DNA from 2 places in the Faecalimonas hominis genome. Region 1 is predicted to be linked to the other one. Evidence: riboswitches for the same ligand, from Rfam matches in the RefSeq annotation. Region 1 holds a riboswitch; the other holds the start of a gene.
What was found. Region 1 has a riboswitch for FMN ahead of ribD (bifunctional diaminohydroxyphosphoribosylaminopyrimidine deaminase/5-amino-6-(5-phosphoribosylamino)uracil reductase RibD). Riboswitches for the same ligand answer to the same signal wherever they lie in the genome.

Region 1 (3,411 bases):
AATGTTATGGGTGTTGATATGCAGAAACTGCTGCTGGAAAGCCTGCGGGTATTGAAAAAAGGCGGCGTCTTTGCACTTAACGATAATATGAAACAAAAGATGTACGGTGACATGGAAGGTTTTGCGCAGAAACTGCGGGATATGGGGTATGAGGAAGTACGACTCGTTGATATCGCACAGGAAGCTTTTGGCTCCCACCGTCGGGCTGCCGTGATGATGCTAGGGTCTTCCCGGTTGCTTGTCGGCAGAAAGTAATGTATCAAAACAGGAGGTTTGGCTATGTCCAAGTTAGGAGTCGTGGAGGATACACTGTTCGTCCCTATGCTGGGAAGAATTTATGCTAGTGAGCATTACCCGCAAATTTTATATGATAAAAAAGCATTGGAATTGAAAAAGAAGCTGCCTTCAGACTTGATTAAACAGAATATGCAGAGCCAGTATACCTTTTTGGCCTCTGCTTCCCGGTCTGCTAATATGGATCGGATTATTCGGACTTTTCTGGAACGCAGACCGGACGGTGTGATTGTCCAGTTGGGCTGTGGTCTGGAAACAACCTATCACCGATGTGATAACGGAAAGACACACTGGTATGCCATGGATCTGCCTCATGTGATCGAATACCGGCGGGGACTTCTTCCCGAACCAGAGAGGGAATTATATATTTCCGGGGATGCCTTTGCAAAGGATTGGATCAAAAAAGTTCGCAATGATGTACTTGATGCTCCTATTCTCGTTACTGCAGGCGGGTTATTTCATTATTTTGAGGAACATAAGGTCATTGCCCTTCTGCGTATGATTGGGCAATTTGGAAATATGGAAGTTGTTTTTGATACGGTGAACAAAAGAGGAATGACCATGATGAAGAAAAAATATATGAAACAGGTCGGCCATGCCGATGCACAAATGTTCTTTTATGTGGATTCAGCGGAAGAACTGGCAGCAAAGATCGGGGGTAATGTGAAGGTGATTGCGGAGGAACCATACTATCGTTACATCCCTAAAAATGACTTAAAGCTATCCACAAAGGTCAGTATGACAGTTTCTGATCAATTCAAGATGGTAAAGATGATACATCTAAAACTATAGTGGATATACAATATCAGAGAGAGAGAACTTTATCATTTTTTCGGACGCACTGATGAAACACCATCAAAAGCCGCCTTCTATCACCAGCGTGCAAAATTAAAAGATAATGCACTATGGGAACTTTTGCAAATCTTTAACCAGAAGCTTCAACCAACTCTATACAGAAACCGTTATCGTTTGGTTGCTTGTGACGGTTCTGTTGCTGATGAAGTCGATCCGGAACTTCTGGCAAAAGTATTGGCTAATCCAGAGATGTGGGCATTGCTCAATTCATTGGCGAAAACGATGAAGTAATGAAAAATAGTGAAAAAATAGTGTAATTTTAGTGAAATAACAATTCATAAAACGATATAATATATGGATAAAATGAGGATATTTATTGTGTATATGGATATTCTATCTCCATCAGTAAACTAAGTAAAATAAAAATTCTGCTTTACAAATAACAGATAAAGTATTAGAATAAACAAAAAGATATCTTCAGGGCAGGGTGAGATTCCCTACCGGCGGTAAAGCCCGCGAGCCGAGAGGCATGATCCGGTGAGATTCCGGGGCCGACAGTACAGTCTGGATGGAAGAAGATGATAGTACAGTTGATTTTTTGTATGAATGAATGTAGTATCAGAGCTCTGAGATGGTGATCCATTTCAGAGCTTTTTATATAGGAAAATCAGACATTCATTTATCAATCATATGTAACAGATCAATTCCACCCTGCAGATATTTCTGCAGGCTTTTTTTGTATCTGGTACATTGTTTTCGAAATAACTATACCATTCACTTGTCTGTGAATCCGATTGCACATGTTTAAAAGCCTCGGCGTAGCCCAGGCAAAGAACAGGAATAAGAAAGAAGGAATAGAAATGACGGATCAGGAATATATGCTTCGGGCTATTCAACTGGCCAAAAAAGGAGAAGGCTGGACGAATCCCAATCCTATGGTAGGGGCAGTGATCGTAAAAGACGGAAAGATCATCGGGGAAGGCTATCATAAAAAGTATGGAGAACTTCACGCGGAACGTAATGCAATTGCTTCTCTTACAGAATCAGCAGAAGGTGCGGTGATTTATGTTACGTTGGAGCCTTGCTGTCATCATGGTAAAACACCTCCATGTACGGAAGCGATCATTGAACAGAAGATCAGAAAAGTGGTGATCGGTTCCAGAGATCCGAATCCGAAAGTGGCAGGAAAAGGTGTACAGATGTTAAGGGAAGCCGGTGTAACAGTAGTTGAAGATTTTATGAGAGAAGAATGTGATCAGCTGAACCCGGTGTTTTTCCATTATATTACTACGAAGACTCCTTATGTGGTAATGAAGTATGCCATGACACTGGATGGGAAGATCGCAACGAAAACAGGAGCATCAAAATGGATCACCGGAGAATCTGCACGAAAAGAAGTACAGCATATGCGGCATCAGTACATGGGAATCATGGCTGGTATTGGAACTGTGCTTGCAGATGATCCGATGTTAAACGTCCGGGTAGAAGGCTGGAAAAGTCCTGTCAGGATTGTGTGTGACAGTAAGCTCAGGATCCCGCTGGGCAGTCAGATTGTAAAAAGTGCGGAAAAGTACCGGACGATCGTGGCTTATGCAGAACAGAAAAATACAGAAGAGAAAATAAAAATATTACATACCATGGGAGTTGAAACCATTTACTGTCCCGACGAAAAGAATCAGATAGACCTTAAGAAGCTGATGGCAGTTCTTGGAAACAGAGGCATTGACAGCATCCTCCTGGAGGGAGGAGGTACGTTAAATGACAGTGCACTGCGAGCTGGAATTGTAAAGGAAGTACAGGCTTTTGTGGCACCAAAGCTGTTTGGCGGTGTGGCTGGGAAGACACCGGTAGAGGGTATTGGAGTTGAACTGCCGTCTGAAGCAGTGGAACTGAAATATACAGATATCTGCCAGATCGGTGAGGATATCCGGATAAAATGTCAGGTGTGTGATAAAAAACAGGAGGAATCATGTTTACAGGAATCGTAGAAGAGAAAGGAAAAGTCCGTTATATACAGCTGACAGGGGAATCAGGGATCCTGGCAGTGAAAGCCCGGAAAGTCCTGGAAGGGACAAGGATCGGTGACAGTATCGCTGTGAATGGTGTGTGTCTGACAGTTACGTCGATTCAGCCGGACGGATTTACTGCCGATGTGATGGCAGAGACGATCAGAAGAAGCAGTCTTGGCAGCTGCAAGGCCGGAAGCCAGGTAAACCTGGAACGTGCAATGGCTGCAGACGGCAGGTTCGGGGGACACATAGTAAGCGGCCATATTGATGGGACTGGCGTGATACGTTCCATGCTCCGGGAAGAAAATGCCAT
Region 2 (3,411 bases), on a different contig from region 1:
GGCTTGGTATTTTGAAATGGTGTAACCTGTTTTCGTTTATCCGAACGGAAAATTTCTTCCAGACATATGAGACGGTCAATCTGTTTGGTTATCCGGTATCATCGGTAATTGTCTGCTCGATTGCGGGAGGAATTTTATTTATCATTTGCATTGTACAGAGTATTCTGTGCTATGAAAAAGTGAGCCGGGGGGAGTACGCTCAAAAGAAGGAAAAGAAAAAACGTGAAGGAAGACAGACAAAGGGGCATGGAATATTCTTTTATGAGTTCCGCAAAGTAATGTGGATTAACGGTGCGGGCGTAGTGCTTCTGCTCTTTACGATTGGATACTTTATGACGGTGTCCGGGGAAAAAATATACTTTTCTCAGGACGAGTTGTACTATAAACATTATCTGAAAGAACTGGAAGGGGAGATGACCGCAGAGAAAACGGAGTTTATTCAAAAAGAAGATGAAAGAATTAAAAAACTGGAGGAAAGTGAGGAGTCCTTTGACAAGGAGAGAATGTTACAATGTAAACCTGCATTTGACCAGGTAAAAGTGCAGGCGGAGAGAATCGGTGAAAAAGGCGTTTTCTTAAATGAAATCGGTTTCAATTATCTGTTTGATAAAACTACCTTTATAGGGAGAATCGGATTGCTGCTTCTCATCATTATGCTAGCATTCTTTCAGACATTTGTCATGGAGCAGATTGCGGGAATGGATACGGTGTGGAACACTATACCGGAGGGGAGAAAGAAAATTCAAAGACGAAAATGGGTGATTTTAATTGTGTCCGTCCTTCTGTTATCTGCTTTTATAGAAGGAATGTTTATCGTACACGGAGTAAAAGGGCAGCAGTTGTCAGGACTTTCAGAACAAATCAAATATATTTCCGCATTCGAGGGATTTGGAAATATGCCGATTGCGGTTTATCTGTTTTTACGTTGGGGTTTTGAGTGTCTTGCGGGAATAGGAGGACTGATTGTAATTGCCGGCGTTTCCAAAAAAGTGAAAAATACTGCGACTGTTCTCCTAGTTTCGGGAGGCATTGCAGGTTTGTTCTATCTGTGTATGCGATTTATTATCATATAAAATACTTGCGAAAAGGCAGAGAAAAGAGATATAATAAGAAAAAAATAAAGGATTCTTCAGGGATATGTGAAATTCATTACCGGCGGTAACAGTCCACGAGCCATGAGAATGGTTGATTTGGTGTAATTCCAAAACCGACAGTAAAGTCTGGAAGAGAGAAGAAAATCGTTTTGTGTGTAAGCAGAAAACTCCCTGAGTGTATAAACTTTTGGGAGTTTTTTATGCAAAACTGGAGAAGAATTCCTTTTAGAGAAGAAAGGAAAGAAAAAAGTGAGTACAAAAAAAGTAAATGCAAGAAAATTGGTAAGTATTGGTATGTTGTCAGCGGTCGCTGTTATTTTAATGCAGTTTGAGATACCGCTCCCATTTGCCCCGGCGTTTTATCAGATTGATTTCAGTGAGATTCCCGTTTTAGTGGGGAGTTTTGCTCTCGGTCCTTTGGCGAGTGTGACGATAGAGTTCGTCAAAGTGCTGCTAAATATGCTTATCAGCGGAACAACAACCGCAGGTGTAGGCGATGTGGCTAACTTTTTGATTGGCTGTGGTCTAAGTGTTCCGGCGGGTATCATTTATCATCAGATGAAGACAAAGAAAGGCGCTTTTATCGGAATGATAGCGGGTACAGGGTGTATGACAATACTGGGCTGCTTTTTAAATGCATATGTACTTTTGCCTGTCTATGCAAAGGCATTTGAACTTCCGATTGACAGTCTGATTCAGATGGGAACGGAAGTAAATGACTCCATAACGGGACTGGCAACCTTTGTTATTTTTGCCGTTGCACCGTTTAATCTATTAAAGGGAGTGCTTGTATCTCTTGTTGTTCTGCTGATTTACAAAAAAATTAGTCCTATCTTTAAAATGAAGAGATAAATGGAAAAAAATGTGTTATAATAACAGATATGAAAAGTCAGAAAACATAAGGAGTGATGGAAATGAAACTGATATTTGCGGTTGTACATGCTGAGGACGCCAAAGGTGCAGCGAAAGAGTTGAATAAGAAACAATTCGGAGTGACAAAATTATCGAGTTCGGGAGGATTTTTGCGGAAAGACAACTGTACGCTGATGATAGGAACAGAGGACGAAAAAGTCGGAGAAGTAATGGACGTATTGAAAGAAACATGCGCGAAGAGAGAAGAAGTTGAGATTGTAACTCCATATCTGAGCGAAGGTATGCAGATACCGAATTATGCATACACTCCGATTAAAGTCGAGGCAGGAGGTGCGATTGTTTTCGTTGTCGATGTGGCAGAGTTTTGGAAAATTTAAGAGGGCAAAGTTGTAACGAATGTATAGGTGTGCTATAATTTTATGGCACATCTATTTTTAAAGTGAAAAGAAACGGTAGGGAAGAAAGATGACGATAAAATTTAAAGTAAACATGACAGACGGGGTAATGTACGACTTTTTGCTGTACCACAATTATACGAGTATGACAGGACTTATAGGTAGTATTTTAGGTGTTTTGTTGTTGGGTGTTGCCATAACGAAAGGAATGGCGGGAGACATACAGACGGCAGTTCTTTTCTTTGCCATCTCCATATTTGTGTTGATGTCAACGCCGATGACATTGAAGGCAACGGCGAAAAATCAGGTAAAAAATACACCGATGTTTCAGGAACCCTTGGAATATGAAATTTCAGAAGAAGGAATTACGGTTTCACAACATGAAGAAAGTGCGTTGAATGAATGGAAAGATTTTGCAAAAGTGGTTTCCACAAGCAAATCGCTTATTCTTTATATCACGCGCGTGAGAGCAATTATTTTGCCGAGAGAGGCAATGGGCGACGATTATATGAAAGTGGTGGAAATGATTTCTAAAAATGTACCGGCAAAAAGAGTGAAAATCAGACATACAAGATAGAAAAGGAAGAACGATGATAATAGAGACAAATAATGCGAAAGAAACATTTGAATTAGGTGTACAGATTGGAAGGGAAGCGAAAGCGGGAGATGTATATACTCTTGTCGGAGATTTAGGAGTGGGCAAAACCGTATTTACGCAGGGGCTGGCAAAGGGATTGGAGATTGAGGAGCCGATTAGCAGCCCTACATTTACGATTGTACAGGTATATGAGGAAGGACGGCTTCCGTTTTATCATTTTGACGTATACCGCATAGGTGATGTGGAAGAAATGGACGAGATCGGTTATGAAGACTATATTTACGGACAGGGAGTATGTCTCATAGAATGGTCCAATTTAATTGAAGAAATTCTTCCGGAGAAGAGACGGGAGATTACGATTGAAAAAGATTTGGAAAAAGGATTTGACTATCGAAAAATAACGATTGCAGAAAGGGAGTAGTGATATGCGTATATTGGCGTTGGACAGTTC

Region 2: it holds a riboswitch for FMN, as region 1 does, so the genes downstream of both, ACYQ35_RS10555 (ECF transporter S component) here and ribD (bifunctional diaminohydroxyphosphoribosylaminopyrimidine deaminase/5-amino-6-(5-phosphoribosylamino)uracil reductase RibD) in region 1, are expected to answer to the same signal.

What each region holds. Positions count from the first base shown of each region.
Region 1 covers NZ_BAAHSH010000023.1:13,009-16,419, forward strand. Annotated here, with positions in the region: gene ACYQ35_RS02945 (class I SAM-dependent methyltransferase) at 1-255, shown strand, start outside; gene ACYQ35_RS02950 (class I SAM-dependent methyltransferase) at 280-1,086, shown strand; FMN riboswitch at 1,559-1,673, shown strand; gene ribD (bifunctional diaminohydroxyphosphoribosylaminopyrimidine deaminase/5-amino-6-(5-phosphoribosylamino)uracil reductase RibD) at 1,950-3,077, shown strand; gene ribE (riboflavin synthase) at 3,059-3,411, shown strand, end outside.
Region 2 covers NZ_BAAHSH010000060.1:9,712-13,122, forward strand. Annotated here, with positions in the region: gene ACYQ35_RS10550 (hypothetical protein) at 1-1,073, shown strand, start outside; FMN riboswitch at 1,122-1,240, shown strand; gene ACYQ35_RS10555 (ECF transporter S component) at 1,344-1,946, shown strand; gene ACYQ35_RS10560 (cyclic-di-AMP receptor) at 2,009-2,344, shown strand; gene ACYQ35_RS10565 (YcxB family protein) at 2,433-2,939, shown strand; gene tsaE (tRNA (adenosine(37)-N6)-threonylcarbamoyltransferase complex ATPase subunit type 1 TsaE) at 2,953-3,381, shown strand; gene tsaB (tRNA (adenosine(37)-N6)-threonylcarbamoyltransferase complex dimerization subunit type 1 TsaB) at 3,386-3,411, shown strand, end outside.